DNA from 3 places in the Rahnella contaminans genome. Region 3 is predicted to be linked to each of the others. Evidence: predicted binding sites of a transcription regulator. Region 3 holds the regulator's gene; each other region holds the start of a gene.

Region 1 (10,608 bases), on a different contig from region 3:
GAAAATGGGACGCCTGCGTCGTCTGGGAAAAGTCCAGATGCTGGCTGAGGCTCTGGATCAACATCCTTTGCACGGCGGTACCGGTATTGCACATACCCGCTGGGCAACGCACGGTGAACCTTCTGAAGCGAACGCACACCCGCATGTGTCTGATTACATTGCGGTAGTGCACAACGGCATTATCGAAAACCACGAACCTTTGCGTGAATTACTGATTGAACGTGGTTACCGTTTTGATTCCGAAACGGATACCGAAGTGATTGCGCATCTGGTGCATTGGGAACAACTTCAGGGCGGCACACTGCTGGAAGTCGTTCAGCGCGTGATCCCTCAGCTGCGCGGCGCTTATGGCACTGTGGTGATGGACCGACGTGATCCGTCCGTTCTGGTCGCAGCCCGTTCCGGCAGCCCGCTGGTGATTGGCCGTGGCGTAGGTGAAAACTTCATTGCCTCCGATCAGCTGGCGCTGTTGCCTGTGACCCGCCGCTTCCTGTTCCTGGAAGAAGGTGATGTGGCTGAAGTTAAGCGCCGTTCCGTCAGTGTCTATGACAAAAATGGTCATGCTGTAGAACGTGCCGAAATCGAATCCAAAGTGCAGTACGACGCCGGTGACAAAGGCGCTTACCGCCACTACATGCAAAAAGAGATTTACGAACAGCCGCTGGCGATTAAAAACACGCTGGAAGGACGTTTCAGCCACGGTGAAGTGAATCTGAGCGAACTGGGCGAAAAGGCGGATGAGATCCTCTCCCGCGTTCAGCATGTTCAGATCATTGCCTGCGGCACGTCATACAACTCCGGTATGGTGGCGCGTTACTGGTTCGAATCGCTGGCCGGTATGCCGTGTGATGTCGAGATTGCGTCGGAATTCCGTTATCGCAAATCTGCCGTTCGTCCTGGCAGCCTGATCATCACCCTGTCTCAGTCCGGTGAAACCGCCGACACGCTGGCTGCACTGCGCCTGTCCAAAGAGCTGGGTTATCTCGGTTCTCTGGCCGTGTGTAACGTAGCCGGTTCTTCGCTGGTGCGTGAATCCGATCTGGCGCTGATGACCAAAGCGGGCACGGAAATCGGCGTGGCGTCGACGAAAGCGTTTACCACGCAGCTGACCGTTCTGCTGATGCTGGTGGCACGTATGGGTCGTCTGAAAGGCATAGCACCGCAGGTTGAGCATGACATTGTTCACGCGTTACAGGCGCTGCCTGCGCGTATCGAACAGATGTTGTCGCTGGATAAAACCATCGAATCGCTGGCGGAAGGCTTCTCTGACAAACATCATGCGCTGTTCCTCGGCCGTGGCGATCAATATCCGATCGCGATGGAAGGTGCGCTGAAGCTGAAAGAGATTTCCTATATTCATGCGGAAGCGTATGCGGCAGGCGAGCTGAAACACGGCCCGCTGGCGCTGATTGACGCGGATATGCCGGTGATTGTGGTTGCGCCTAATAACGAACTTCTGGAAAAACTGAAGTCGAATATCGAAGAAGTGCGCGCACGCGGTGGTCTGCTGTATGTCTTCGCCGATCAGGATGCCGGTTTCACCGACAGCGACGGTATGAAAATCATTCAGTTACCGCATGTCGAAGAAATCGTCGCACCGATCTTCTACACGGTCCCGTTACAGCTTCTGTCTTACTATGTTGCCCTGATTAAAGGCACTGACGTAGACCAGCCACGTAATCTGGCCAAATCGGTCACAGTAGAATAAGCCACGCTGGCTTTGAAACTGCCTGCTAAGCGCCCATCTCGGGCGCTTTTTTATTTCTAAAAGGCTAAGGCGTGGTCACGATTCTCCTCTCTCAGGCTTCGTTAGCCGCCACGGATAAGGTATAGTCCGCCTTTTTTACGAAGGTGATTTGCTGAATGCTGTCCAACCCCTCCATTCGTCTCAACAAATACATTAGCGAGAGCGGGATCTGCTCACGCCGTGATGCCGATCGTTACATCGAACAGGGAAACGTTTTTATCAATGGCAGACGCGCCTCCGTGGGCGCACAAGTATTTGCCGGTGATGTGGTGAAAGTTAACGGCCAGCTGATTGAACCGCGTGATGAAGAAGATTTAGTGCTTATCGCGCTTAATAAGCCCGTGGGGATCATCACCACGATGGAAGACGGTGAGCGGGACAACATCAGTGATTTCGTTAACCACAGCAAGCGCGTTTTCCCTATCGGGCGTCTGGATAAAGATTCTCAGGGCCTGATTTTACTGACCAACCACGGTGATCTGGTCAATAAAATCCTGCGTGCGGGCAACGACCACGAAAAAGAATATGTCGTAACGGTCAACAAACCGGTGACGGATGAGTTTATTACCGGCCTGGGCGCGGGTGTGCCGATGCTGGGAACGGTGACCAAAAAGTGCAAAGTGAAGAAAGAAGCGCCCTTTGTATTTCGTATCACGCTGGTTCAGGGGCTTAACCGCCAGATCCGCCGTATGTGTAAGCATTTTGGCTTTGAAGTCACCAAGCTTGAGCGTGTGCGGATTATGAACATCAACCTGAAAGGCCTGCCTTTGGGGGAATGGCGTGATTTGACGGACGATGAGCTGGTCGAATTATTCAGACTGACTGAAAACTCAACTTCTGAAGAAAAGCCGGCCAAAAAAACGCAGTCTAAACCTGCTCAGGCCAAAAAACCGGTTGTCACAAAACCGAAAAATACCGAGAAACCCGACGGAAATTCAGCTTCCCGTAAACGTTTTGCACAGCCAGGACGTAAAAAGAAAGGGCGTTAAGTCCGCATCTCTTTCCGCGGCCACCGGCCTTTGGGCCGGTTTTTATTTGATCGGTCCGCTTCAGTTTGCCCATCTCGCCTAAATTGTGACCAGTGTCATAAAACTGTCATATAACGTACATTTTACTGTCACCAAACTGTCCTATTTTCCTCCTGTGCCAAACACTTTATAAATCTCGACCTGGGTCGAACAAAAAAAAACCACTAGGAGTGGAACATGAAATTGATGCGTAACACCGTCGCCGGTATTGTAGCAGCGACTTTCTCCCTCACAGCAATGTCTGCTTTCGCTGCTAGTAATCTGACTGGCGCTGGCGGCACCTTCCCTGCACCTGTCTACGCTAAGTGGGCGGATGCATACCAGAAAGCAACCGGTACTCAGGTTAACTATCAGGGCATCGGCTCTTCCGGCGGCGTGAAACAAATCATCGCCAAGACCGTTGATTTCGGCGCATCTGATGCTCCGATGAAAGAAGAAGATCTGAACAAAAACGGCCTGTTCCAGTTCCCTACCGTGATCGGTGGCGTGGTACTGGCAGTGAATATCCCGGGCATCAAATCAGGTCAGCTGACACTGGACGGCGCAACGCTGGGTGATATCTACCTGGGCAAAATCAAAAAGTGGAACGACGCGGCGATCACTAAGCTGAACCCGGGCGTGAAACTGCCAGATACCAATATCGCCGTTGTTCGTCGTGCTGACGGTTCCGGTACTTCTTTCGTGTTCACCAGCTATCTGGCAAAAGTGAACAACGAGTGGAAAGAGAAAATCGGTTCAGGTTCAACAGTTAACTGGCCTACCGGTCTGGGCGGCAAAGGTAACGACGGCGTAGCCGCATTTGTACAGCGTCTGCCGGGCTCCATCGGATACGTAGAATATGCTTACGCTAAACAAAACAACCTGGCTTATACCAAGCTGGTTGATGCGGATGGCAAGGCGATCAGCCCGACAGAAGAATCCTTCAGTGCAGCAGCTAAAGGCGCTGACTGGAGCAAAACCTTCGCTCAGGACCTGACTTTCCAGAAAGGCGACAACGCGTGGCCAATCAGCTCCACCACCTTCATCCTGATTTACAAAGATCAGCAGGATGCGACCAAAGGTGCTGAGGTTCTGAAGTTCTTCGACTGGGCTTACAAAAACGGCAATAAACTGACGACTGACCTGGATTATGCAACGCTTCCACCTTCAGTCGTTGAGCAGGTTCGTGCAGCCTGGAAAGCAAATATCAAAGATAGCAGCGGCAAAGCACTTTACTAGGATCTGACGTCTCGTCTGATATAGAGTACAAGTCTTCTGCTTCATTCCCTCTCCGGCCGGGGAGGGAATTAAATCTTAATTAAAAGAGAGTGGTATGGCTGAATACAAGCCGGCTATCAAAGCACCAAGCAAAAACGGTGACATCCTTTTCGGCGCGCTGGTCAAACTGGCTGCGCTGATCGTGTTATTAATGCTGGGCGGAATCATCGTCTCGCTGTTTATTGCTTCGCTGCCTAGCATTGAAAAATTCGGATTATCCTTCCTGTGGACGAAAACATGGGATGCCCCGAATCAGCAGTTCGGCGCACTGGTGCCTATTTACGGTACCGTCGTGACCTCGATTATCGCCTTACTGATTGCCGTTCCCGTCAGTTTTGGTATCGCATTATTCCTCACTGAGCTGGCACCTAACTGGATGAAACGTCCGCTGGGTATTGCTATCGAACTGCTGGCGGCGATCCCCAGCATTGTTTACGGCATGTGGGGTTTATTCGTTTTCGCTCCGCTGTTTGCCCAGTATTTCCAGACACCGGTCGGTGATGTGCTTTCCGGTATTCCGATTGTTGGCGCGCTATTCGCTGGCCCGGGATTTGGTATCGGCATCTTGGCGGCAGGTGTCATTCTGGCCATCATGATCATTCCATACATTGCCTCCGTCATGCGTGACGTGTTCGAGCAAACGCCGGTCATGATGAAAGAATCGGCCTACGGAATTGGTTGTACGACCTGGGAAGTGATCTGGCGCATCGTGCTGCCGTTCACCAAAAATGGTGTCATCGGCGGTGTCATGCTTGGTCTTGGCCGTGCGCTCGGCGAAACCATGGCGGTGACCTTCATTATCGGTAACACCTACCAGCTCGACAGCATTTCGCTTTATGCGCCCGGCAACAGTATTACCTCGGCGCTGGCGAACGAATTCGCCGAAGCTGAAGCAGGTCTGCATACGTCCGCGCTGATGGAGCTGGGCCTTATCCTGTTTGTTATCACCTTTATTGTTCTGGCGCTGTCGAAAGTCATGATTCTGCGTCTGGCTAAGAAAGAGGGCCGTTAAGATGACGACACTCGAAATGCAAAGTAACGCAGCCTTACTGGAATCACGTCGCAAACGTCAGGCATGGCGCCGTCAGAAGAACCGTCTGGCGCTGATGATTTCCATGCTGACCATGCTTTTTGGCCTGTTCTGGCTGGTCTGGATCCTGTTCACGACCGTCGTGAAAGGCGTAGACGGCATGTCTCTGGCGCTGTTTACCCAAAACACCCCGCCGCCAAATACGGCAGGCGGTGGTCTGGCGAACGCCATTGCGGGCAGCGGACTGCTGATTTTATGGGCGACGGTTATCGGTACGCCGCTGGGCGTGATGGCGGGGATTTATCTGGCAGAATATGGCCGTAAATCCTGGCTGGCGGAATTCATTCGCTTCATCAACGACATTCTGCTTTCTGCTCCTTCCATTGTGGTTGGCCTGTTCGTTTACACCATCATGGTGGCGAAAATGGGGCACTTCTCTGGCTGGGCGGGCGTACTGGCGCTGGCGCTGCTGCAAATCCCGATTGTTATCCGTACCACGGAAAACATGCTGAAACTGGTGCCGGACAGCCTGCGTGAAGCGGCTTATGCGCTGGGAACGCCGAAATGGAAAATGATTTCTGCAATCACCCTGAAAGCCTCTGTTTCCGGCATTATCACCGGTATTTTGCTGGCGATTGCCCGCATCGCCGGCGAAACCGCACCGCTGCTGTTTACGTCGCTCTCCAACCAGTTCTGGAGCACCGACATGATGCAGCCGATCGCCAACCTGCCGGTGACCATCTTCAAGTTTGCGATGAGCCCGTTTGGCGAATGGCAACAACTGGCCTGGGCGGGCGTGCTGCTGATTACAGTGTGTGTGCTGTTGCTGAACATTCTGGCGCGTGTGATCTTCGCCACGAAGAAGCAGTAAGTTAATTCATTACTGATGGCAGAGTTTTTCACTCTGCCATCACTGTTTACCCGGCGTCGCACAGCGGCGCGCGCAAAAGAGAGATGTCTTAATGAGTCGAATGACTGACGCATCCAACAGCAAGATTCAGGTTCGCGATCTGAATTTTTATTACGGTAAATTCCACGCGCTGAAAAATATTTCCCTGGATATCGCTAAGAACGAAGTCACGGCATTCATCGGCCCGTCAGGTTGTGGTAAATCCACGCTGCTGCGTACGTTCAACAAAATGTATCAGCTTTACCCTGAGCAGCATGCAGAAGGCGAAATTCTGCTCGATGGCGAAAATATTCTGGTCGATAAACAGGATATCGCGCTGCTGCGTGCCAAAGTTGGCATGGTCTTCCAGAAACCGACGCCGTTCCCGATGTCGATTTACGACAACATCGCGTTTGGTGTCCGTCTGTTTGAAAAACTTTCCCGTACGGACATGGATGAGCGCGTGCAATGGGCGCTGACCAAAGCCGCTTTGTGGAATGAATCCAAAGACAAGCTGCACCAGAGCGGTTACAGCCTGTCCGGCGGCCAGCAACAGCGTCTGTGCATTGCGCGCGGCATTGCTATCCGCCCTGATGTTCTCCTGCTTGATGAACCATGTTCGGCGCTGGACCCAATTTCAACCGGCCGTATCGAAGAGCTGATCACCGAGCTAAAATCTGATTACACCGTGGTGATCGTGACCCACAACATGCAGCAGGCTGCGCGTTGTTCAGACCGCACTGCGTTTATGTATCTGGGTGAGCTGATCGAATACAGTGACACTGACTCGCTGTTTACTTCGCCAGCGCGCAAACAGACTGAAGATTACATTACTGGCCGCTACGGTTGAGGTAAGAACGATGGACAACCTGAACTTAAATAAACACATTTCCGGCCAGTTTAACGCCGAGCTCGAGCACATCCGTACACAGGTTCTGGCGATGGGTGGGCTGGTTGAACAGCAACTGACTGATGCGATCACCGCGATGCACAATCAGGATGCCGAACTGGCGCAGCGCGTCATCAAAGGTGATGACAAAGTTAACCTGATGGAAGTGGCGATTGACGAAGCGTGCGTGCGCATTATTGCCAAGCGCCAGCCGACCGCCAGCGATCTGCGTTTGGTGATGGCGATTATCAAAACCATTTCTGAGCTCGAACGTATCGGCGATGTGGCGGATAAAATCTGCCGCACGGCGCTGGAGAAATTCTCGCATCTGCATCAGCCGCTGCTGGTCAGCCTGGAATCTCTGGGCCGCCATACGGTAGAAATGCTGCATGACGTGCTCGACGCGTTCGCGCGTATGGATCTTGACGAAGCGGTGCGTATTTACCGTGAAGATAAGAAAGTGGATCAGGAATATGAAGGCATTGTGCGTCAGCTCATGACCTACATGATGGAAGATCCGCGTACCATTCCAAGCGTCCTGACCGCGTTGTTCTGCGCCCGTTCCATTGAGCGTATCGGCGATCGTTGCCAGAATATTTGTGAATTCATCTTCTACTTCGTGAAAGGGCAGGATTTCCGTCACGTTGGTGGCGATGCGCTCGACAAATTGCTGACAGACGGCAAAGACACTGCGAAAGACTGATCGGTCACTGATACTCGTCATACAAAATCTTCGCCATAAAAAAGGCCTCTAACGAGGCCTTTTTGCTGTCCGCTGACGCGCTATTTCATCACATACCGCAGTGCCACCACCACTGCCAGCTGGCGATAATGCGCCACCTGCAAATCCACTTCGTCAGGGTTTTCGAACAGAGCACCGAATGTGTACTGGTTCGCGACCTGATGCACACACAGGCTGCTGATCAGCCGGTGAACGTCGCGCGCCTGGGAATCTTCCTTAAATAAATGGCTCTGTTTTCCGCGTTCGAGAATATCTTCCAGCAGCGTTAACGCCGTTTTATTGATCTCGCGGATGCTGGTGGACTGACGGATAAACCGGCCGCGCAGCATGTTTTCTGTCGACACAATGCGGATGAATTCCGGGTGAGAAACGTGAAAATCGAAGCTGGCTTCCACCAGTTTGACGATCGCCTCCGCCGGGGGAAATGACGACAAATCCAGATCCAGCTCGTGCTGGCGGATGCCGCGGTAAACGTGCTCCAGAACCAGCATGTATAGGGCTTCTTTGGTCTTGTAGTGATAGACCACCATACGTTTTGTGGTGTTGGCGTTTGAGGCGATATTTTCCATACGCGCGCCCATCAGGCCGGATTCAGCGAATTCAGCCAGAGCACTGTCGAAAATGCGCTGTTTCAGTCCTATCGGATCATTTTTACGTCCCGGCGCCGGGGAACTTTGGCTGCTCAGCGTCATATCCTCATTAATAACCTCAATCTCGCCACAGAGATTAACCATTGATTCGATCAGTTACAATCTGTGCGTTCATACAAGCCGCCAACACTTGACGAATGCGGTATGAAGGTCCACTACTGTAAGTCTCGAAGCCTGACAAAAAGGACGCTATTTTGCCTGCTACCACCCGGTTACGTTCTATTGCGACAGTTTCAGTACCAGGAACTCTGCCCGAAAAACTCACCGCCATCGCGGCGGCGGGGTTTGATGGCGTAGAGATTTTTGAAGATGATTTACTCAAAAGCCCGGTCAAACCCATCGCCATCCGAAATCTGGCGGATTCGCTCGGATTACGGATTTTTCTGCTACAACCTTTCCGCGACTTTGAAGGCGTTCAGCCGGAAAAGCGTAATGAGAAGTTTGCCAGCGCGCGCCGGCAATTTGATCTGATGAATGAACTGGGGTGCGACCGCTTGCTGGTATGCAGTAATACCGACCCTGAAAGTTCAGCGGAGCGCGATGTACAGATTGCCGATCTCGCCGCACTGGCAGAAATGGCGCAGCCTCATGACATCCATATTGGCTTTGAGGCGCTGGCGTGGGGGAAACACATCAACCGTTACCGGCAGGCGTGGGATCGCGTGCGTGAAGTGAACCACCCGGCGCTGGGGATTGTGCTCGACAGCTTTCATATTCTCGCCGTGGGCGACAACCTCGACCGTCTGGATGAAGTGCCGCTGGAGAGAATCAGCTTCCTGCAACTGGCGGATGCGCCGTACAAAGACATGAACGTGCAGCAATGGAGCCGCAGTTACCGGTGTTATCCCGGCCAGGGCGACTTGCCGCTGGTGGATTTCGTCAGCACCCTGAACCGGAAAGGTTTTACCGGTCCGTGGTCGCTGGAAATCTTCAATGATAAAACCCTGCCGCTCGCAGAGGGCCTGAGTTCCCTGACGGAACTGGAACGACGCATGCAGGCTTACGACAAAACCCTTAACGCGTAATCTGATAACCCTTTTCACGCCAGATCGCCGGCAACTCGCGCATGTCGTGGAAAGTGGTCACCAGCGGATTGTTCAGCGGCGGGTTGTGCGGATCGGCGCAGTAATAAAATACCGGGATCCCGGCGGCGATCCCGGCCTGTGCGCCCGCCACGGAATCCTCAACCAGAATGCACGCTTCCACCGGAACGTCCATCACTTCGGCGGCTTTGTATAACACCGCCGGATCGGGTTTCCAGCGCTGTAAATCGTATCCGCTGAACAGTTTGTCGCCCATGAAAGGCAGCAGACCGGTGAGGCCGAGCGAGTGCTGCATTTTGGTGACCGGGCCGTTGGAGACCACACACATCGGCACGGAAATTTGCTCCAGCAGCTCCCGTGCGCCGTCAACCGGCTCAAGTTTGCTGTCGAAAAGCCGCGCAACGTGCTGGCGGAAAATCACTTCCATCTCCTCTTTTGGCACGTCGATACCGTGCTCTTTATTGACGATCTCAACGATTTCATAAAGCTTAACGCCTTTGTATTTCTTATACATTTCGTCAAAAGAAACCGTCACGCCAAAATGTGCAAACATCTCGACATAGGCTTCGCAGCACAACATTTCACTGTCCACCAGCGTACCGTCGCAATCAAAAAAGACACATTCAACCTGTGACATACTTTCTCCCTGTGAGTGTTTCATCTATTCGCGTGGTTTATGGCACTGTACCCGAACGATAGATTTAATCCCACACATCCAGTGCTGGCGCTTTACGGCTAAAATCCTTAGGATACCCCCCGATTGTTTTTCCCCCATTTTGGAACTCACTGATGAGCACACCACACAGCAATGCTAACGGCGGAAGAGGCCTGGCTGAACGTTTATTTAAACTGACGCAGCACGGCACAACGGTACGCACCGAAACTATCGCAGGCTTAACCACCTTCCTGACCATGGTCTACATCGTTTTCGTGAACCCGCAGATTCTGGGTGTCGCGGGCATGGATAAACAGGCCGTCTTTGTGACCACCTGTCTGATTGCCGCGTTTGGCAGCATTCTGATGGGCGTGATTGCCAACCTGCCGGTTGCACTGGCGCCAGCGATGGGTCTGAACGCCTTCTTCGCCTTTGTGGTGGTGGGTGCGATGGGCGTTTCATGGCAAATCGGGATGGGCGCTATTTTCTGGGGCGCTGTTGGCCTGCTGCTGCTGACAATTTTCCGTATCCGCTACTGGATGATCGCGAACATTCCGGTCAGCCTGCGCGTGGGGATTACCGCCGGTATCGGGCTGTTCATCGGCATGATGGGGCTGAAAAACGCCGGCATTATTGTCGCGAACCCGGATACCATCGTCACCATCGGCAATCTGACAT
Region 2 (10,608 bases), on a different contig from region 3:
GCTGGCGGAGATTTTCATCGAAGCCGGTTTTGAATGGCGGCAGTCCGGCTGTTCAATGTGTCTGGCGATGAACGACGACGTGCTGTCGCCAGGCGACCGGTGTGCGTCGAGCACCAACCGTAATTTTGAAGGCCGTCAGGGCGCCGGAGCGCGCACCCATCTGATGAGTCCGGCGATGGTGGCCGCCGCCGCAATTTGCGGTCATCTGACCGATGTTCGCGAAGTGTGAGGAGAAAAAACATGCAAGCATTTACTGTGTTAAGCGGCGCAGCCGCGCCCTTCCCGGCGGCCAACGTCGATACCGATGTGATCATGCCGAAGCAATTTTTAAAAGGCATCGACCGCAACGGGCTAGACCGCGGGGTATTTTTCGATTTGCGCTTTCTGGCAGACGGTTCACCCGATCCGGCTTTTATCCTCAATCAGCCTGAATGGAAAAACGCCAAATTCCTGCTGGTCGGGCCGAACTTTGGCTGCGGCTCCAGTCGCGAACATGCGGTGTGGGGGCTGAAACTGCTGGGGATACGGGCGCTAATCGGCACCACGTTTGCGGGGATCTTTTTCGACAACTGCCAGCGCAACGGCGTGCTCACCGTACAGCTCGCCCCGAACCAATGGGCACAGCTGGCTGAACAGGTTACGCAGGCGGAAAGCAACGAAATTACCGTCGATTTACCGGCGCAGACAATAAGTTTGCACAATGGCAAAGAGATCGTTTTCAACATCGACGAACTGAGCAAACTGTCATTGCTCAACGGGCTGGATGCGGTGGGGAATACGCTGCGATATAGCGATGAAATCCTTGAATTTCAGCAGGCGTATTTGCAGCGTAACCCGTGGCTGGCGTGAAAGCCTTATTGCAGTAACTGGCTAAAGCGCTGATGCAGGAATTCAACGCAAACCCGCAGTTTTGCAGAATCTGCCAGCCGTGTGGGGTAGACCGCCCAGACGCTGGCTGGCTGGGAAAACTGCGGTAAAACCTGCACCAGTTCACCGCAGTCGATATAAGGCCGGACATCCCACTCAGAGCGCAAAATAATTCCGTGGTGTTTCAGCGCCCACTGCAATACCACTTCGCCGCTGTTGGATGACAACACGCCTTTGACCCGTACGCGCTGTTCCTGCCCTTCTCCGGTCAGCGACCAGATGCCAAACGGGTTGTCGCGCTCTTTGAGCACCAGACACTGATGTCGCGTCAGGTCGTCCGGCGAAACGGGTTCGCCGTGCGTGGCCAGATACTGCGCAGAAGCACAGAGAATACGCTGATGCTGCGCCAGCTTTTTACCGATGTGCTGTTCGGGAATGTCATCGCCGACCAGAATTTCGAGATCAATGCCTTCAGCGACGAGATCAACAACCCTGTCGAACAGGTCGAGGCGCAGGTTCAGCTGCGAATAACGTTCGGCAAGTTCTGCAACAGCGGGCGCAACGTGGCAACGTCCGAAACCGAACGAACTGCAAATATGCACGTTGCCGCGAACCTCACTGCGGGAGTCTGAAACATCACCAATAAACTGGTCGAACGTGTCGAGAATTTGCAGCGCCCAGCGTTGCGCCCGTTCGCCATCTTCAGTCAGGCGAACGCCGCGGGTTGAACGATGCAGCAAACGGGTGTTCAGGGACTCTTCGAGGATCTGAATACGCTTACTGACATAGGCCGGAGACTGCCCGAGTTCGGTCGCCGCCGCGGCAAAGCTTTGCTTGTTCACCACCGCCAGAAAAACCCGTAAGTCTTCAGCCAGCGGCAAGCGGTCACGTTCAGTTGTCATGGATTACGCCCTGGCCCTCACGTTATTTGTTATTGGCCGGTTCATTATTGGCCTGTTTTTTATTAGCAGGATAGATATCCGTGAGTTTTACACCCGCCAGCTCAAGTTTTTCTCTGGCTTCTTCAAGATCGTCATTTTCGATTTCCAGCGGTTCCTGATCTTTCCCCTGACAAGGCGTCAGCGCCAGTTCGACCAGGATCGGGAAGTGATCGGAGCCCATGAAATCCAGTCGTTTCAGATCAATCAGCGTGAAATCTTTGCTGTGGAAAACGTGATCCAGCGGCCAGCGCAGAAACGGATAGCTCGCATGAAAAGTATTGTACATTCCCCGACCGCGGCGCGGGTCAAGCAATCCGCTGATTTTCATAAATAAACGGGTGGTACGCGACCACGCGACGTCATTCAGATCACCGGTCACAATGGTCGGGAAATGCGCTTTCGCGGCGGTATGCCCGACGGCGATCAGCTCACCGTCACGGGCGGTTGATTCATCCGCTTCGGTCGGGCTTGGCGGCCTCGGGTGCAGACAGTGAAGCACCACCTGTTCGCCCGACGGCAGTTCTGCGCGAAAATGCATGGAAGGAATATCTTTCGCCACCAGAAACTGAATTTGCTCGCCGTGCATTGGCAGACGCGAATAGACGTGCATGCCGTAGAGGTTATCCAGCGGGCAGCGAAGGCTGTGCGGGTAATCGGCCTCCAGCGGAGCCATCTGGTCTTCCCACCACTGGTCGGTTTCCAGCAGCACGATAATGTCCGGTTTGTGTTCCTGAATCTGACTGAGTAACTGCGCGCTCTCCCGGTTGGTAGTGAGCACATTGCTGTTCATGATTTTGATACGCGAATGGCCGTTGGGCACCGTCTTCTTCACCTGCACGCGGTACAAACGGGTGTAAGGCAGGATCCACCAGCCCTGATACGCCATGCAGGCGACCGTCAGGATAATCACAATGCCGGTCAGCACACCGTCAAATGGTAAAATCAGCAGTTCAGTCAGAAGAAAAAGCAGGCACAGGGAAACCATTTGCAGGCGAGGGAAATCCCACACACGCACCCACCAGCGCTGATTTTTGGAAAGAGGAAGCAGCGTCAGTAAGGTCATAATGACCGTCAGAACGCAGACGATAATTCGGAGTGCTTGCATCGGTTATCAGCCCTGATAAAGAGAAATCTATTAGTAATACCCTGGATAATTCGCATTGCAGGAAGGCGGCAAGCTGAGGGAGCCCGATGAGCTGACATAAGTCAGTGATTCGGGTGAGTAAGCGTAGCCAGCGCACATGCAACGTGAAGTATGACGGGAATTTTGTTAGCCGATTGTGACTCAAAAAGGGTGGAGCGACCAGAAGGATGTCGCCGCCTTTTTCATTCATCAGAAAAAGACGGCGATTTTAGCGGTGTTACTTCGCCGGTGCTGCCGGATCAGGCGTATGACACCAGTTGTGCTGCTCTACAATCCCGCCGTTTGGCGAGGTGTATCCGATACAGCCGAGAAGGGTGTCGTACAGTTTTTCATGAAATGCCGGTTTCTTCTCAGCGGCCATTTTTTGCAACTGTGCAAAGCTTGCCTTGTTCTGATCGTTAGACAGGAACTTGTCCGACGCCCAGACCATGATCGGCACAGTGCGTTGCTCAACTGGCGCATGATCACGTGGCGTACCGTGGAAATGCATGCTTTTGGAAATCGATTCGCCGTGATCGGATGCGTAGAAAACAATAGCGTTTTTATCGCGCAGCTGATCAAACACCTGCGACAGGAAGTAGTCGGTATAGAGCAGCGTGTTGTCGTAAGCGTTGATCATTTCCTGCGTTGAACAGGAGTCATCGATGCCCATACATTCCGGCTGATATTTGGCAAATGAACGTGGATAACGGTCTGAATACAGGTAATGCGAGCCCTTGGTATGCAGAATAATCAGGTGTTTTCCCTGCGGATGATTAGCCATCGAATCTTTCATTTCATCGACCAGCAGCATGTCATCGACCGGCTTGCCTGCGTTACGTTTTTCAGAGGCGATGTTTTCACGCAATGAATAATCATCGGCGCGGGTTTTGTTGTAGAACCAGGCTTCACTTTGCATGGAATACAGCTCAGAGCTCCAGCCGTTGCTTTTCAGCACGGAAAAAACGTTCATCTCTTTCAGGGTACGCTGTGGCGCTTCCGAAGCGCCGCCCTCACGCACAAACATGCAGCGCAGGGAAAGTTTGGTGGCGGTATCGCAGGAATAGCCCTGCAACGCGACCAGATTTTTCTCTTTGTCGAGGTTCGGCGTGTTATCGCGGTCATAGCCGTAAAGGCCCATGTGGTCACGACGTGCACTCTCACCGATAACGAATACCACGTACATATCTTTGGCATCCGCCGGTGCGGTGTAGGTGAAATGTTTCGCCGGGTCGTAAAGATTTTTGGTGTCTTCGGCCTGGCTGTAGCTGCTGTAGGAGTACAAGCCCAGCGCGGACAACCAGTTGGACGGAGAATAAGTTCCTGCCACGACGCCGCCGTAGCTTGCCATCATGCGGTTACTTTCTTTGTCATGACGATCCTGTACTTTGCCCATCAGGCGGAGCGGCATGTAACAAAGCAGACCGGAGATCACCAGCAGGCCGGTTTTCACCGCCACATTTTTGAAGGTGGTTTGTTTGAGTGCCGCGCCCGGCAGGGTGCTGAGCCACATCAAAAGTACCGGGATCAGGCTGACGAGCGCCGTCCAGGCCACAAAATGCGTGCCGACAGATTCTTTCGATAAATCAATGGAGTCTGAGGCCAGCGCTGCCGCCAAAATCCCGTAGCCGATATCGACGTTGAACAGGATCATGTAATAGCTGGCCGCCGCCGAGGAAATCACAATGGCAGTCATCAGCACACGGAAAACCGTTTTGCCGGTATAGGAGAGCAGCATACAAAGGAAGTAAACCAGGGCAACACACGCCACCATCTCGACCACGATCGACAGCATATTGTCATAATGCAGCTGGCTGTAACGGCGGATGAAAATCGGAAGGTTTAACAGGATCCCAAGATAAAGCGCAATGAAAACAGAAATGCTCTGCAGCGAAAGTGAACGTATTTTATGCATTAGTAATAAATGGCTCTTTTGTGAGTCTGTTTACGTCGTACTGACCGTTCGAACCGGAGGATGGAACCCACTCCTTAGGACTATTCAGACCCCGGGACAAGCATTTTTGTTCAAATGCAAAGGTTTCTGCCATTGTGATAATGTAACCAAATTAACGAAACCCTTACTTTTCAATAAGTAAAAAATGAATTTTCTTTAAGATTTTCTGAAATTTTTCCGAGCTGTTGAAGAATTATTAAGAAAGCCTGTGATCCGGATCGGATAATGGCCCCGGAAATGACAGCGTGAACCGGGTCTCGCCCTGCGGCGAACTCGTTACCCGAACGCTTCCCTGATGCAGCGCCATAATCGCCTGAACTATCGATAAACCGAGACCGCTGGAGCTGCCGCCTTCGCTGCGTGATGCATCGGCCCGGTAGAAACGGTCAAAGAGTTTGCCCAGTTTTTCCGGCGGGATCGGATTGCCCTGGCTGGTCACATCAATCTCCATGCCTTTACCCTGCGGCCGGGCGCTGATCGTGATGGTGCTGCCCTCATCGCCGTAACGCACGGCGTTGGCGACAAGATTGCTGATCGCGCGCTGAAACAAGATAGCGTCCGCGTACAAAATCCCCTGCCCTTCGCCGTACAACTCCATTTCACGCTCTTCCGCCAGCCCTTCAAAATATTCCTGAATACGGGTAATTTCAGAGGAAACATCAATACCGGTGATGGTTAAAACAGACCGCGCGTCGGTGGCGCGGGCAAGAAAAAGGATGTTTTCCACCATGCGGGAAATACGTTCCAGCTCTTCCATATTGTTTGCCAGCAGCGTTTCATACTCTTCCACCGTGCGCGGCTGGTACAACGCCACCTGGCAATGCCCCATCAGGGCGCCCACCGGCGTGCGGATCTCATGCGCCAGATCGGCTGAAAACTGGGTCAGGCGCTGATAGCCCTCCGAAAGCCTTTCCAGCATGTCGTTGAAAGAATAGATAAGTTGCTGCAATTCCTGCGGCGCATTCTCCGTGCTTAGCCGGGTCGAGAGGCTGGACGGATGAATTTGCGTCGCCTCCTGTGCCATGTTGCGTAAAGGTTTTAAGCCTCTGCGGATCACAACATAACCGAGTGCGGCAATCAGCAAATAGGCGAACAGCACGGCGCCAATGATTTCCCAGCGAAATGTCTCCAGCAGACGCGATTCTTCCGTCATGAAATGCGCGCCGGTAATTTCTACCGTTCTGCCATCCTCAATCTGCACACTTGCACGGGCAAAGCGCACCGGCGTTCCGTCCGGTGCCATCAGGTGATGCACGGTTTGCAGGGTGAGCGGCTGGCCGTCGGGCACGGGCGCAACCGGCGGTAAGATCAGCTGCGAGGGATTAACGTTAATCAGTGGCGGCTCGCCTTCGAGACGAAAAGTCAGAATATCGCGCTCGTTGCCGAGCATATTTTCAAACAAACCGGGATTACGGCTCAGCTGTGATAACGGAAATTCATTCGCCAGCAGATGGCGGAAATACTGCACGCGCCCGCTGACCTGATAATCCGCACGGCGCACCAGCTCTTTATCCATCGAATAATAGAGATAAAAACCGACAGCGCTGACCACCAGCGAGGCAATCAGCGCAAACAGCAATGTCGCCCGCAAGGTCAGCGACATCGCTCGTTTTGAGGCAGACGGACGGGCAGTTTCTTTCATCACGTTAGTCATTGCGCACTTCACAAACGTAGCCAATGCCACGCACGGTATGGATCAGTTTCACCTCAAAGGCGCGATCCACCTTGGCGCGCAGGCGCTTAATCGCCACATCCACAACGTTGGTATCACTGTCAAAATTCATGTCCCAGACCTGCGAGGCGATCATGGTGCGCGACAGCACTTCGCCTTCCCGGCGCATCAGCAGCTCCAGCAACATAAACTCTTTATTGGTCAGCGCGATGGTCTGATCCTGACGGGTGACGCGGCGGCGCAGCACATCGAGATTCAGATCGGCGACTGAAAACGTGTCCGGCTCGCGTGCCGTCGGGCGGCGCAGTAAGGTGCGGATCCGCAGCACCAGCTCGGTAAATGAAAACGGTTTAATCAGATAATCATCCGCGCCGAGTTCCAGCCCGTGAATGCGATCCTGCACTTCGTCACGCGCCGTCAGAAACAGCACCGGCACGTCACTTTTTTTACGCAGCACTTCCATCACCTGCCAGCCATCAAGGCCAGGCAGCATGACGTCGAGGATCACGGTGTCATAACCCTCTTCCAGGGCCAGAAACAGACCGTCTGCGCCGTTGCGCGCCAGATCCACGCTGTAACCCGCCTCCGTCAGCCCTTTTTTCAGGTAGTCGCCTGTGCTGACATCATCTTCTATCACCAGTATCCGCATTCAGGCCCTCGGCGCCGCAAGACCATTCTCCCAAAGAATGATTCAGAGGAAGTTTATCAGTTTCATCAGACACCTTTGATGACAATTTTGTCATCAACTTGTCATCAACCAATCCCGGTTTATCGTCCACTCTTAATGAAGTTATTCATCACTGGCCGGTTCAGTGATTCATCTAACAGAATGAAATAACGCTAGAAAATGGAGAGTTGATCATGAACACACCTACACGCCTTGCCGGTTTATTACTGGGTTCCCTGCTGATGTGCAGCGGAATGACATCCGCCTTTGCGGCCGATAACGTGATTAAACCGACGCGCGGAACCATTGATTCAGTTAATGACTCATCGGTGCAAATCACCACACGTCAGGGTGAAAAGCTCGATGTGAAGCTGACTGACCAGACCAAGATCAACGCCGTTACCAAAGGCCAGATCAGTGATATCAAACCCGACAGTTTCATCGGTACCGCCGCAGTTCCGCAGGCTAACGGCACGCTGAAAGCGCTGGAAGTCCACGTCTTTGCGCCAAGCCTGCGCGGCAGCGGTGAAGGCTTCAACCCGTTTGAATCTGCTGACGGGAAAATCAATACCATGACCAACGGTACCGTTGGCAAACTGGTCAACAGCAATGGCCGCACGCTGACCGTGAAGTATCACGATGCTGAGAAAACAGTTGTTGTTCCTGACGACGTTCCTGTGGTTCTGCTGGCACCGGGCGACCGCAGCCTGCTGAAACCGGGCACTAAAATCGTGCTGTTCGCCATGAAAGATGACAAAGGTGCGCTGGTTGCCCGTGGCATCGCCGCCGGTAAAGACGGCATCGCGCCACCGATGTAATCAGGCTGTTTAACAGGAGATTTACCGTGAAACCTCAGCCCTCTTCAGTTCGAAAACGCAGGATCCATTCCTGGCCGGTGCGTATCAGCCACTGGATTAATCTTCTGGCAATGATTGGTATGGTGATGAGCGGCTGGGGGATTTATAACGCGGATCCCCTGTTTACCTTTACGTTTCCGCAAAACACCACACTCGGCGGCTGGCTGGGCGGCAACATCGCCTGGCATCTCGCCGTGATGTGGCTGCTGGCGGCTAACGCTCTTTTTTATCTGCTGTGGGGCGTTTTCAGCGGCCATTTTAAACGGGACTTTTTCCCGTTTTCAGCCCGCAGCGTCTGGCGCGATACCGTTCGTGCCCTGACCTTCCATCTGCCCCATAAACTCGGCCAGTACAACGCCGTGCAAAAACTGATGTACAGCGGCGTTTTGCTGCTCGGCGTATTGCTGGTGCTTTCCGGCTTATCCATCTGGAAACCGGTGCAGTTCAGCGGGCTGGTATGGCTGTTCGGCGGGTTTGATATTGCCCGATATGTACACTTTTTTGCGATGAGTGGCGTGATGCTGTTTGTGGTCATTCATGTCCTGATGGTGCTGCTGGTGCCGAAAACATTTGTGGCGATGATTACCGGCGGCAAAGTAATGAATAAAGAGGAAAGTGCCGATGAGTGAAAAATCGCAACGGCCAAAAATCATTCTGGAGCCCGATCAGCGCAAGCAACTGGTGAATATCCAGCGCCGTTTACTGCTGCGATCAGGATTAACGCTCGGTGCCGTTTCCATGCTGACCGGCTGTAATTTGCAGGACGGCGACGAAGTCGACAAAGTGCTGTGGGCGATGTCGCGCTGGAATGACCGCGTTCAGGGCTGGTTATTTGGCGGGCAGAAGCTGGCGCAAACTTACCGCGCCGACCAGATTACGACACCGTTTCGCTTCAACGCGTATTACCCCGAATACAATGTGCCGGAAATCGACATCCCGAACTACCGGCTGGAAGTGTCCGGACTTGTGCAAAAGAAAGTCTCGTGGACGCTGGAACAGTTACAACGATTGCCGCAGGAAAGCCAGATCACCCGGCTGATTTGCATTGAAGGCTGGAGCGCTATCGGGCAGTGGAAAGGCGTGCCGCTCAAAACATTTCTTCAATACGTCGGAGCCGATCTGACGGCTAAATATGTCGGGTTTAAATGCGATGATCGCTATTACTCAAGCATTGATATGGCCACCGCGCTGCATCCGCAAACTATTCTGGCACTGGATTTTGGCGGCAAACCACTGCCTCCGGATTTCGGGTACCCGCTGCGGCTGAGAATGCCTACGAAGCTAGGTTTCAAAAACGCCAAACATATCGGCGCGATTTTCGTCACCAATACTAATCCGGGCGGTTACTGGGAAGACCAGGGTTATAACTGGTTTAGCGGGATTTGATAATACCTTAGCCCTTTATTCTATATCCCGGCTGAAATTCAATAAGTAGAATTCATTATCCGGATCAATAATAAAGGGCATTTCCAGTCATCCCTGCCGGAAAGGCATAATTTCAACTTCATTATTTAAATTACTCGTCTTAAAAAGCCCTCCCTTCATTTAAGCCAGACTGATTAGTGAAATAGTTAACGGCTCATCCATTATATTTTTAAAACCCTGCAAAATAATAAATAATATACAACCCAGATCAACAAACAGGCTTTTTAACGACAGAGTCCACTTCCTCTATATTGCTGAATTTCGGCCCGCGTAATATACAAGGATTCATAAACACGCCATTAAGAGAAAGTATGGATACGTTTGAAGAGCTAAAAGGAACCTACTTCTATGCAGGGAAGTCCAACCTGACTGCGGGTGAACTCCTGTTTATGATTTTTTGTGAGAACACGGTAGATCAATTTGGCTTGGGTATCGCAGATTTTGGTGCTGTCGTCGCGTTATACAGTGGAATGAATAACCAGACAACGAGAGGGAAACCCCGAACTGCGATTGAAGGTACGTCTCGCGCTTCGAAAAAAGTAAGAGAAGTGTTCAATCAAGTAAAGTTCCCTTTTGGTATACAACTCCCTACCTGGATTGGAGGCTATACCCCCTGGACTGTACAAAGGAGGATGGTAGCTAAAATTGGAACATTTGTAGGTCGAACCATACCATTAATCGGTGAACTTATTATTCTCTCTGATATTTCCCAAATCCTTTACCGGTCGATACGCGACTATAACATCATAGCCAGAGGCAATGATAAAATATGGTAACTGACAACATTGAACAACGCATAATCGCACTAGTGACTCGAAAAAGTGGAGTTTATCTTTTTAAGAAAAAAAAGTATGACACTTACACAGCAGACTCAAACATTCAGTTTGATGTAAAGCTTGATCAGGATGATGTTGAAGAGTTGATGGAGGATTACTTTTCAGAATTCAACGTTGAAAGAGGCGAGTTTAAAATTGAAACCTATTACCCAGATGTAATTTTTTCATGGAATCCATTTAAAAAACATGTGGTTGACACTCCTGATTTCACTATCGGAATGTTAATAGAATCGGCCAAAGCGGGCCGCTGGTTATACGATTAATAA
Region 3 (10,608 bases):
AGCGGCTCTTTCCACGATATAGAGCTCAATTACGACGCACTTGAGCAACTCTTCTGGCAATTTTATCCGGTCATGATGCAGCAGGCGAAAGACCGCGAACTCTGAATAACTCCATAAAGTTGTGAGTGACGGCACGATCCCCTGCAAAACAGCGGATTGTTGTTAAAGAAGATTGAGACTTACGTCAAAGACTGATAGCCGAGTGCTATCTGATTGATTGGTCTGAAGGGGTTTATTCACCTGAGGGTTGCCCCTATACTGGCAGTCGTTTTGTTCACCCTTTCCACTCACCTACGACACCCTCAAGGGTCTTAAAGGAGTAATTTATGGTTCTGGTAACTCGCCCAGCCCCTGACTTTACCGCAGCAGCAGTACTTGGTAGCGGCGAAGTAGTTGAAAACTTCAACTTCAAAAAACACACAGCAGGCAAACCAACTGTTATCTTCTTCTGGCCAATGGACTTCACTTTTGTGTGTCCTTCTGAGCTGATCGCTTTCGATCACCGTTACGAAGAATTCCAGAATCGTGGCGTAGAAGTTGTTGGTGTTTCCTTCGACTCCGAGTTCGTTCACAACGCATGGCGTAACACGCCGGTTGAGAAAGGCGGTATCGGTCCTGTTAAATACGCAATGGTTGCTGATATCAAACGCGAAATTCAGAAAGCCTACGGTATCGAACATCCGGACGCTGGCGTTGCACTGCGCGGCTCTTTCCTGATTGACAAAGAAGGCGTTGTTCGTCACCAGGTAGTGAACGATCTGCCACTGGGTCGTAACATCGACGAAATGCTGCGTATGGTTGACGCACTGCAATTCCACGAAGAGCACGGCGAAGTGTGCCCGGCTCAGTGGGAAAAAGGCAAAAAAGGCATGGGCGCATCTCCGGATGGCGTGGCTAAATACCTGTCTGAAAACGCTTCAAACCTGTAATCCCTTCACGGATTTAACGGTTATCAACGGTCAGCTTAGCTGGCCGTTTTTTTTGGCTGCCGTCCGGCACGATCACAATTTCCTCTTCCTGCTCCCCGTTATTCCTGTTTTGCGTCTACGCTGAAAACGTCCCGGTCGCGTCATTATGGCGTGCAGTTTGCATAGTTATTTGTCGAAATACTGCCGGATTAAAAAACAAAAAAGCGTTATCACACAATAACCTGAAGGTTATGACTCATAAGACAGGGTAATAAACAGGAGCCCCTATGTTACGGAAATCACTCATCGCGCTGGCTTTACTGACCAGCTTCCCGTTGTACGCCGCATCCGGTCCTGCGGTAGAAGCCAAAAATGGCATGGTTGTCACCTCGCAACATCTGGCGTCGCAGGTTGGCGTCGATATTCTCAAAATGGGCGGTAATGCCATTGATGCCGCCGTAGCAGTCGGTTATGCGCAGGCCGTCGTCAACCCGTGTTGTGGCAATATAGGCGGCGGTGGCTTCATGACGGTGCATCTTGCCAATGGTAAAGACACCTTTATTAACTTTCGCGAAACGGCACCGGCTGCCGCCAGCGCCAATATGTATCTCGACGCCGACGGTAACGTAAAAAAAGGCGCCAGCCTCTACGGCTATCTTGCCGCCGGTGTACCGGGTACGGTTTTAGGATTAGATACGGTGCAGAAGGAATACGGCAAACTGACCCGCCAGCAGGTCATGGCGCCGGCGATTAAACTGGCGCGCGAAGGTTTTGTGCTCACCCGTGGCGATACCGATATTCTCGATACCAAGGTCGACCGCTTCAAAGAAGATCCTGAAGCGGCGCGTATCTTCCTGCATAAAGACGGCAGCGCATTCCAGCCCGGCGATACACTGGTGCAAACCGATTTAGCCAATACGCTGGAATCTATATCAAAAAACGGGCCGGATGCTTTCTATAAAGGCAAAATCCCGGCAGCTGTCGAAGCGGCATCAAAAAAAGGGGGCGGCATCCTGACAGCGGCGGATTTCGCAAACTATAAAGTCACTGAAGACGCGCCGATCACTTGCAGCTATCGCGGCTATAAATTTGTGTCCGCCCCTCCTCCGAGTTCCGGCGGTGTGACGATGTGTGAAATTCTCAACATCGTCGAAGGTTATGACCTGAAAAGTATGGGCTTCAACTCGGCGGCTTCAATTCACGTCCTCACCGAAGCCATGCGCCATGCCTACATAGACCGCAATACCTATCTCGGCGATCCGGAATTTGTAAAAAACCCGATCGATCGTCTGGTCAGCAAAAGTTACGCGGAGGAAATCCGTAAGAAAATAGAAGCGGATAAAGCCACGCCTTCTACACAGGTTCAGCCCGGTATGGAACCCCACGAGAAACCGGAAACCACCCATTATTCCATCGTCGATAAAATGGGTAATGCGGTCTCCACCACTTACACTATCAATGGTCTGTTTGGTTCTGTGGTCATTGCACCGGGCACCGGTTTCTTCCTTAACGACGAAATGGATGATTTCACCACCAAAATTGGTGAGAAAAATCTGTTCGGTCTGGTGCAGGGGCCGAAAAATTCAATCGCCCCCGGTAAGCGCCCACTATCGTCAATGAGCCCGAGCCTGGTGACGAAGGACGGTAAAACCTTCATGGTTCTGGGTTCACCGGGCGGTTCACGCATCATCACCATTACCCTGCAGACGGCACTGAATGTAATCGATCACGGAATGCCACCGCAGGAAGCCGTGAATGCGCCGCGTATTCACCATCAATGGTTGCCGGATGAAGTCTATTACGAGCAGCGTGGCGTTTCTCAGGACAGCCTGAACATCCTGCAAAAGATGGGCTATAAAATGGTTGAACAAACACCGTGGGGCGCAGCAGAGCTGATTATGGTGGGATTGCCGGGTGCTGCTGGCGTGACACCGGCCACTTCAGGTAACGACTCTGCAGTATCGGGTAAAGTGCGCGAAGGCTATCTGTACGGCGCGAATGATGTGCGCCGGCCGGCAGGTGCAGCAATAGGTTATTAATCTTCCTGCGTAGAAAATAAAACGCCCCCGCTATCTCGATGATATCGGGGGCGTTTCTTTACCGGAAGGTAAGTGCTTGCTTACGCTTTGTTGCTGAGCGCCAGTGCTGCTTTCTTACGGTCGTTACGCAATTTGAAGCGGTAACCGACCAGCAGCGCCACAACCCAAACCAGACCGACATACAGCGACACGCGGGTATCCGGGAAGTAACCAATCAGCCCGATAATAAACACCAGGAAAATGATCCCGAAGACCGAGGTATAAACGCCGCCGCGTAGCGGGAATTCCAGCTCTTTAATCTGCTGTTTGCTGAGCTTGCGACGGAAACCGATCTGGGAGAACAGGATCATAATCCACACCCAAACGGTCGCGAATGTCGCCAGAGACGCAATCACCAGGAATACGCTGGACGGCATGATGTAGTTCAGATAAACCGCCACCAGCAGCGCCGCCATCATCACCAGAACTGTGACCCACGGCGTGCCAAGACGCGAAACTTTGCTGAACATTTTAGGCGCCTGCCCCTGCTCTGCCATACCGTGCAGCATACGGCCCACGCCGAACACGTCACTGTTAATCGCAGAAAGAGACGCGGTGATCACCACGAAGTTCAGAATGGTTGCCGCCGCCGCAATCCCCATGTGCTGGAACGTCAGCACGAACGGGCTGCCCTGCGTCCCCACCTGATTCCATGGGAAAATCGACATAATCACAAACAGCGTACCCACGTAGAACACCAGAATACGCAGTGGAACGGAGTTGATGGCTTTCGGAATAGATTTCTTCGGGTCTTCCGCTTCACCGGCGGTAATACCGATGATCTCGATACCGCCATAGGCAAACATCACCAGTTGCAACGACAGGATCGTGCCCATGATGCCCTGGCTGAAGAAGCCGCCGTTCGTCCACAGATTGTGGATACCGGTCGCCTGCCCACCGTTGCCAATGCCCCAGAAGATAATACCGAAACCGGCAATGATCATGATGATGATGGTGAAAACTTTGAAGAAGGAGAACCAGAACTCCAGTTCACCGAACACCTTCACGCTCACCAGATTGATAGCGCCGATAATCAGCACCACACTCAGCACCCAGGTCCATTGTGGTACATCCGGGAACCACACGCCCATGTAAATACCGAACGCCGTAACATCGGCAATCGCGACAATCAGAATCTCAAAACAATACGTCCAGCCGGTGATGTAGCCGGCCATCGGCCCGAGATAATCCTGCGCGTAACGGGAGAACGACCCGCTCTGCGGATTATTAACGGACATCTCACCCAATGCACGCATGATGATAAATGCGATGATCCCGCCGACCAGATAGGCAAGCAGCACGCTTGGTCCGGCCATTTTGATGGCATCGGCAGATCCGTAAAATAAACCGGTACCGATGGCTGATCCCAGTGCCATAAAGCGAATATGGCGCGTTGTCAGGCCACGTTTTAGCTTCGTGCCTGGCGCTTCTTTTTGCTCTGTTGGTTGTTCAGCTTCTTGCTGCATGTGCATTAACCCGTATGTTTTTTAAATATCAAAAGTGCGTATTTTAAGAAATTAACTTTTTTACCTGCCAATGAAAAAGCCACGGAAGATTCTCCGTGGCCCGATTGGCGAAACATTCAGCAGACTAATTATATTTTATGCCGTTGAACATTCACCAAATGATCATTGGTGCGCAGTGACGCTACGCGGACCGCTGATTTTGTCATAAATACCGGCCAGCACCAGCATTAATAATGACGGCGGTAACCAGGCCAGACCTTGCGCCGCCAGCGGCAGGTTCGCAGTCCAGGCTGGCATCAGATCTGCAAAAGCAGAAGCTTTGATGCCGTCAACAATACCGAAGACCAGGCTGACAACCATCACAGGTGCGACGATACGCGTAGTGCTGTTCCACCAGCGCAGGGTAAAGCTCAGTACAACCAGCGCAATACACGGCGGATAAATCGCAGTCAGAACCGGTACGGAAATCTGAATCAGATGGCTCAGGCCCAGGTTGGACACCAGCATTGAGAACAGACCCAGAATGAAGACCAGCGTTTTATATGACAACGGCAGATACTGAGCGAAGAACTCAGCACAGGCGCAGGTCAGACCAACCGCGGTGACCATACAGGCGATGAAAATCAGCGCACCGAGGAAGAAACTACCCACGCTGCCAAAAGTATGTGCCACGTAAGCATGCAGGATCACCGCGCCGTTTGTTGCATTTGGCACCAGCGAGGCACTGTTTTCGCCCAGTTTGAACAGACTCAGATAGACCAGCATCAGGCCCAGACCGGCAATCAGCCCTGCCAGAACCGTATAACGGGTCAGCAGTTTGGCATCGGTCACGCCACGCGAACGTGCGGCGTTAACGATAACAATCCCGAAGACCAGCGCGCCCAGCGTATCCATCGTCAGATAGCCGTTAACAAAACCGCTGGAGAACGGCACCGTCTGGTAAGCGTCAACCGCAGGCATGGACTGACCGGCAGGCCATAGCAGTGCAGCGATACCCAGCGCGCCCAGCGCCACCATTTTCAGCGGTGCAAGGAAATGCCCGACGGTATCGAGCAGACGGCCCGGATACAGGGAGATACCAATCACCAGAGCGAAATAAATCACGCTGTAAATCAGCAGAGGCAGCGGGCCGTCACCGGTCATCGGTGCGATACCGACTTCAAAGGAAACCGTCGCCGTACGCGGTGTGGCAAACAGCGGGCCCACAGCCAGATAACAGACAGTCGCCAGAAGAATACCGGCACCACGACCAATAGGCGTACTCAGGGCGTCAACACCGCCACCGACGCGCGCAAGCGCAATCACAGTCATCACAGGAAGCCCTACCGCCGTGATCATAAACCCGGCAGCTGCCCACCAGACTTCATGACCGGCCTGCAAGCCTACCATCGGCGGGAAAATGATGTTTCCTGCCCCGACGAATAAGGCGAAGGTCATGAAACCCAGCGCCAGAATATCTTTATTTGTTAAACGAGTACTCATGATTGGTGTCGTGTTGCCTGTTCAAATGAATAAAGTGTCCGATGCTGTCGTCGTGCTACTCCGTCAGAAGGATGAATGGCGTTGTCATAGCCAGAGAACACCAATGTGAGGATCGGAGTGAGCTAAAAACGCCTGATGATATGCAGATGATTACGTTGTTATGCAGGGAGTATCGAGCGACAGCGGGGCTTAAGGTAAACGTTTATAGCGTAGAAAGGCAAGCCGTGATCGAAAAAGCAGAGTGTTCAACCAGATTAATACGACAAAGCAGTAACAATCACTAAATACCTTCCAAAACACGCAATATGATATGTATGATTTTTGAACGAACAAAGCACAAGATATGCTCCGATAAGATTAAAAATGCGTGAAATCACCATTCACAGGTCATTTCACGCACAATATCCAGCATTTTTACGAGGGCAAAATTTAGCCGCTTTCCGGATTTACCAGACGCGGGCGGCGATATCCACCACCAGTTTAAGTTTTTCCCACTGCTGCGCTTCGGTCAGGCTATTGCCTTCTTCCGTAGACGCGAAGCCACACTGCGGGCTCAGGCAAATCTGGTTAATGTCCAGATATTCAGCCGCCTCTGCGATCCGTGCTTCCACGGTTTTCGCCAGCTCAAGTTCACCGGATTTGGTGGTAATCAGCCCCAGAACCGCCTGCTGATGACCTTTTTTGATGAAACGCAGTGGCTCAAAACCGCCTGAACGTTCATTGTCATATTCCAGGAAGAAGGCGTCGATATTCACACCGCCAAACAGAATCTCTGCCACCGGCTCATAGCCACCTTCAGAAATCCAGGTTGAACGGAAGTTACCGCGGCAAACATGCAGGCCAATCACCAGATCGTCAGGTTTACCGGCGATGGCTTTGTTGAGCACGTCAGCGTAAGTACGTGCTAACTCTTCCGGAGAGTCACCCCGTTCGCGGATTTGTTTCTTCTGATCTTCAGAACACAGATACGCCCAGACGGTATCGTCGAGTTGCAGATAACGACAGCCGGCATCGTAAAAGGCTTTGATCGCGTCCCGGTAAACCTGTGCCAGATCGTCAAAATAGTCTTTCAGATCAGGATAAACGTCTTTGCTGATAGCATTTCGGCCACCGCGAAAATGCATCACGCTCGGGCTGGGAATAGTCATTTTCGGCACAGCCGTTCCGCTGATACTTTTCAGGAAACGGAAATCTTCCAGCATCGGGTGCGAACCAAAACCGAGTTTGCTCACCACTTTGATACTGCGCGCTTTCGTCTGTACGCCGTTGAACTGGATCCCCTGAACCGCATCATAACCTTCCACCCCTTCCAGGCCTTCGAAGAAGTCAAAGTGCCACCACGCACGGCGGAACTCGCCATCCGTCACCACCTGCAGACCGGCTTCACGCTGCAAATCCACCACACGGCGGATTTCAGTGTCTTCCACCGCGCGCAGCTGTACTGCATTAATTTCACCGGCCTGAAACTGTTTGCGGGCTTCTTTGATCGCGGCCGGACGCAGGAAACTGCCAACGACGTCAGCGCGGAACGGAGGGGTAGTACGTTGCATGAAAACTCCTTATGGCATCACGCCCCTGGCGGAATGCGAATGATTTACAAAGTAAATAATTACGTTGCGTTACCTGTAGACATCTGGATGTCTAAACGGCTTTAAGGCCATACTGTCATGCAGCCTGTTCACTCACAACAGAGGAATTTTCATGGGACGTGAAATAAATTCATGATCATCAGGCAGAATCGCGCCATAAACAGAAATGAAAAAGCCTGCTATCGGCTGATAACAGACTTTACGTAAATTGCTGAAATTAAGGTTTTACGGTGACCGGGGAGTCTGAACCCTGAGGAACAATCAATTTTGGTGCCAGCGTGAACATAAACCGCGTGCCGACACCGACTTCGCTGAGAACTTCGAGTTTCGAATTATGGTGGCTGAGCGCATGTTTTACGATGGCGAGCCCCAGTCCGCTGCCGCCGGTCTGGCGTGAGCGCGCCTTATCCACACGGTAAAAACGTTCGGTCAGACGCGGTAAGTGCTGCGGCGCAATGCCCGGCCCGTTGTCACTTATCTGAAACTGCGCGCCATGTTGAATTTGCTGCCAGCTGACTTCAATCCGCGTGCCCGGCGGGGTGTGATTCACGGCGTTATACACCAGATTCGACACCGCACTGCGCAGCTGATCTTCATTGCCAAAGACTTTCAGCTTTTCGTTTACGCGAAACACCACTTCATGTTTCCCGCCGCTTAACGTCTGCACTTCCCGCTCAAGCATGCTGAGCATCACCGGAATATCGACCTTCTCGTGCATATCGATATTGGCGGATGCTTCGATTTTCGACAGGGTCAGAAGCTGCTTCACCAGCCCGTCCATGCGCCTCGTCTGCTCCTGCATCGTATCCAGCGCTTTGGTGCGGAACGGCTCTTCCAGCTTGGCGTCTTCCATCATTTCCAGATACCCCTGCAACACAGTGAGCGGCGTGCGAAGTTCATGGCTGACGTTGGCAAAGAAGTTACGTCGCGCGCCTTCGAGCTGACGCATCTGCGTGACGTCACGCGCCACCATCAGAAGCTGCCCCTCGGAATACGGCATCACGCGAAACTCGACGTAATGTTCATTATTGAGTTGCAGATTCAGGGCACGGCTGAAGTCACGGGTCTGGATCCAGGTGCGGAATTCCGGATAACGCAGCAGGTTAAAAATATGCTGGCCGTTATCTTCCGGCCAGCGGAAACCGAGCAGATCCTGCGCCAGTCCGTTACACCAGAAGATATTGCCTTCTTCCGTCGCCAGAACCACCGCATCCGGCAGCGATTCGGCACCGCTGCGGAAACGTTTGATCAACTGACCTAATTCACGACGACGTCGCCGGTTGCGCATCTGCATCTGGTTCAGCCCGTAAAACAGCGGTTCCCAGCTCCAGCGCCCGTTCGGCGGGGTGATGCTGCGGTCAAGCCACAGCCAGTGAGAGAGTTTAAGCTGATTGTAATAATTCCAGCCCAGCGCCGCGACCAGCGACGCAAAGAGGAGCCAGCCGAAATGGCCGACGAAAATTCCGAGGATCAGGGCTGGCAGACAAAAGAGAAAAAATTCGCCGGCCAGACGTTTCCATGACAAACGTTCTAACACACAGGTTCTCCGCTGTGGGGGACTCAATAACGCGTTGAGAAACGATATCCGGTACCACGAACAGTCTGGATCATTCTGTCATGTCCACTGGTTTCCAGCGCTTTACGCAAACGACGAATATGCACGTCTACCGTGCGATCTTCCACATAAACGTTAGTGCCCCACACGTTATTGAGCAACTGTTCTCTGCTGTAAACGCGTTCGGAATGGGTCATAAAGAAGTGTAACAACTTAAATTCGGTCGGCCCCATATCGAGCGCCTGCTCGTTGGCCATCACCCGGTGAGACGACGGATCCAGACTGAGCCCCAGCATGTCGATCACTTCTTCGACCGCCATTGGCGAAATCCGGCGCATCACCGCTTTAATACGGGCAACCAGTTCTTTTGGTGAAAACGGTTTAGTGATGTAATCATCGGCACCGACTTCCAGGCCGCGCACCCGATCTTCTTCTTCACCGCGAGCGGTCAGCATCATCACCGGAATTTCGCGGGTCAGTGCTTCACGTTTAAGGTGCTTAATAAACTGAATACCGGAACCGCCGGGTAGCATCCAGTCGAGCAGGATCAGTTCTGGGTAAGGTTCCACTAACTGGCCAATCGCTGAATCAAAATCTTCAGCTTCTACTGCCTGATATCCATTCTGTTCCAGTACAAAACACACCATTTCACGGATTGGAGCTTCGTCTTCAACCACCAATATACGTCTAGCCATCGTAGGTCCTGCCAATAGGTTAGCGATCTTTTATTTGATTGCGGGCGCCATTATGCGTCAGTTTTGTGACAGATTTATGAATGAAAATGATGGTTCATTTAAGGCAAATATGACAGATAAATTCCCGCCATCCTGCTGAAATTGGTCTGATTTATCGGGGACAGGTTCCCCCGCCGACGTTTATACTTTGCACCATTGTCGTCATACAGGGTTCACACGGGAGTCTCATGCGCCTGATCCACACCTCCGACTGGCACCTCGGCCAGTACTTTTTTACCAAAAGCCGCGCCGCTGAACATCAGGCATTTTTGCGCTGGCTGACCGGTCAGGTGCAGCAGCATCAGGTGGACGCCGTCATTGTCGCCGGGGACATCTTTGATACCGGTTCGCCGCCCAGTTACGCCCGCGAGTTGTACAACCGCTTCGTGGTGGAATTACAACAAACCGGCTGTCAGCTGGTGGTGCTGGCCGGGAATCACGATTCCGTCGCCACGCTCAATGAATCCCGCGAACTGCTTTCGTGCCTGAATACGCGGGTGATCGCCACCGTAGGCGAAAATCTGGAGGAACAGGTTTTAGTGCTGAACACGCGTGAAGGCCAGCCCGGCGCGGTGTTGTGTGCCATTCCGTTTTTGCGTCCGCGCGATTTACTCGCCAGCCAGGCCGGACAGTCCGGCAGCGACAAACAGCTCGCGTTGCAGGAAGCCATTGCGGCGCATTATGACGCGCTGTATCAGGCCGCACTGGCGAAGCGTCAGAAACTTGGTGTGCCGTTGCCCATTATCGCTACCGGCCATCTGACCACCGTCGGCGTCAGCACGTCTGACTCCGTGCG

What was found. The regulator PhoB, encoded in region 3, activates phosphate uptake and scavenging genes when phosphate is short. The targets are predictions, from matches to a motif close to CTGTCATAAAACTGNCNNAT.
Region 1: the regulator PhoB is predicted to act here: its motif matches at 2,829-2,848, upstream of pstS (phosphate ABC transporter substrate-binding protein PstS).
Region 2: the regulator PhoB is predicted to act here: its motif matches at 7,294-7,313, upstream of GW579_RS06645 (heavy metal response regulator transcription factor).

Annotation. Positions count from the first base shown of each region.
Region 1 covers NZ_JAADJS010000004.1:26,012-36,619, forward strand. Annotated here, with positions in the region: gene glmS (glutamine--fructose-6-phosphate transaminase (isomerizing)) at 1-1,708, shown strand, start outside; gene rluF (23S rRNA pseudouridine(2604) synthase RluF) at 1,864-2,736, shown strand; gene pstS (phosphate ABC transporter substrate-binding protein PstS) at 2,953-3,993, shown strand; gene pstC (phosphate ABC transporter permease PstC) at 4,088-5,044, shown strand; gene pstA (phosphate ABC transporter permease PstA) at 5,046-5,933, shown strand; gene pstB (phosphate ABC transporter ATP-binding protein PstB) at 6,034-6,801, shown strand; gene phoU (phosphate signaling complex protein PhoU) at 6,812-7,543, shown strand; gene GW579_RS17435 (TetR/AcrR family transcriptional regulator) at 7,624-8,316, opposite strand; gene GW579_RS17440 (sugar phosphate isomerase/epimerase family protein) at 8,427-9,257, shown strand; gene yieH (6-phosphogluconate phosphatase) at 9,247-9,912, opposite strand; gene GW579_RS17450 (NCS2 family permease) at 10,065-10,608, shown strand, end outside.
Region 2 covers NZ_JAADJS010000001.1:1,489,170-1,499,777, forward strand. Annotated here, with positions in the region: gene leuC (3-isopropylmalate dehydratase large subunit) at 1-229, shown strand, start outside; gene leuD (3-isopropylmalate dehydratase small subunit) at 241-849, shown strand; gene GW579_RS06625 (LysR substrate-binding domain-containing protein) at 855-1,769, opposite strand; gene GW579_RS06630 (endonuclease/exonuclease/phosphatase family protein) at 1,792-2,913, opposite strand; gene eptB (kdo(2)-lipid A phosphoethanolamine 7''-transferase) at 3,170-4,846, opposite strand; gene GW579_RS06640 (heavy metal sensor histidine kinase) at 5,082-6,539, opposite strand; gene GW579_RS06645 (heavy metal response regulator transcription factor) at 6,532-7,206, opposite strand; gene GW579_RS06650 (hypothetical protein) at 7,419-8,042, shown strand; gene GW579_RS06655 (cytochrome b/b6 domain-containing protein) at 8,069-8,710, shown strand; gene GW579_RS06660 (molybdopterin-dependent oxidoreductase) at 8,703-9,467, shown strand; gene GW579_RS06665 (STM2901 family protein) at 9,818-10,282, shown strand; gene GW579_RS06670 (DUF1493 family protein) at 10,276-10,605, shown strand.
Region 3 covers NZ_JAADJS010000002.1:644,873-655,480, reverse strand. Annotated here, with positions in the region: gene GW579_RS12135 (acyl carrier protein phosphodiesterase) at 1-105, shown strand, start outside; gene GW579_RS12130 (peroxiredoxin C) at 327-929, shown strand; gene ggt (gamma-glutamyltransferase) at 1,196-2,947, shown strand; gene proY (proline-specific permease ProY) at 3,028-4,452, opposite strand; gene brnQ (branched-chain amino acid transport system II carrier protein) at 4,615-5,934, opposite strand; gene GW579_RS12110 (cobalamin-independent methionine synthase II family protein) at 6,381-7,484, opposite strand; gene phoR (phosphate regulon sensor histidine kinase PhoR) at 7,741-9,060, opposite strand; gene phoB (phosphate response regulator transcription factor PhoB) at 9,084-9,773, opposite strand; gene sbcD (exonuclease subunit SbcD) at 10,001-10,608, shown strand, end outside.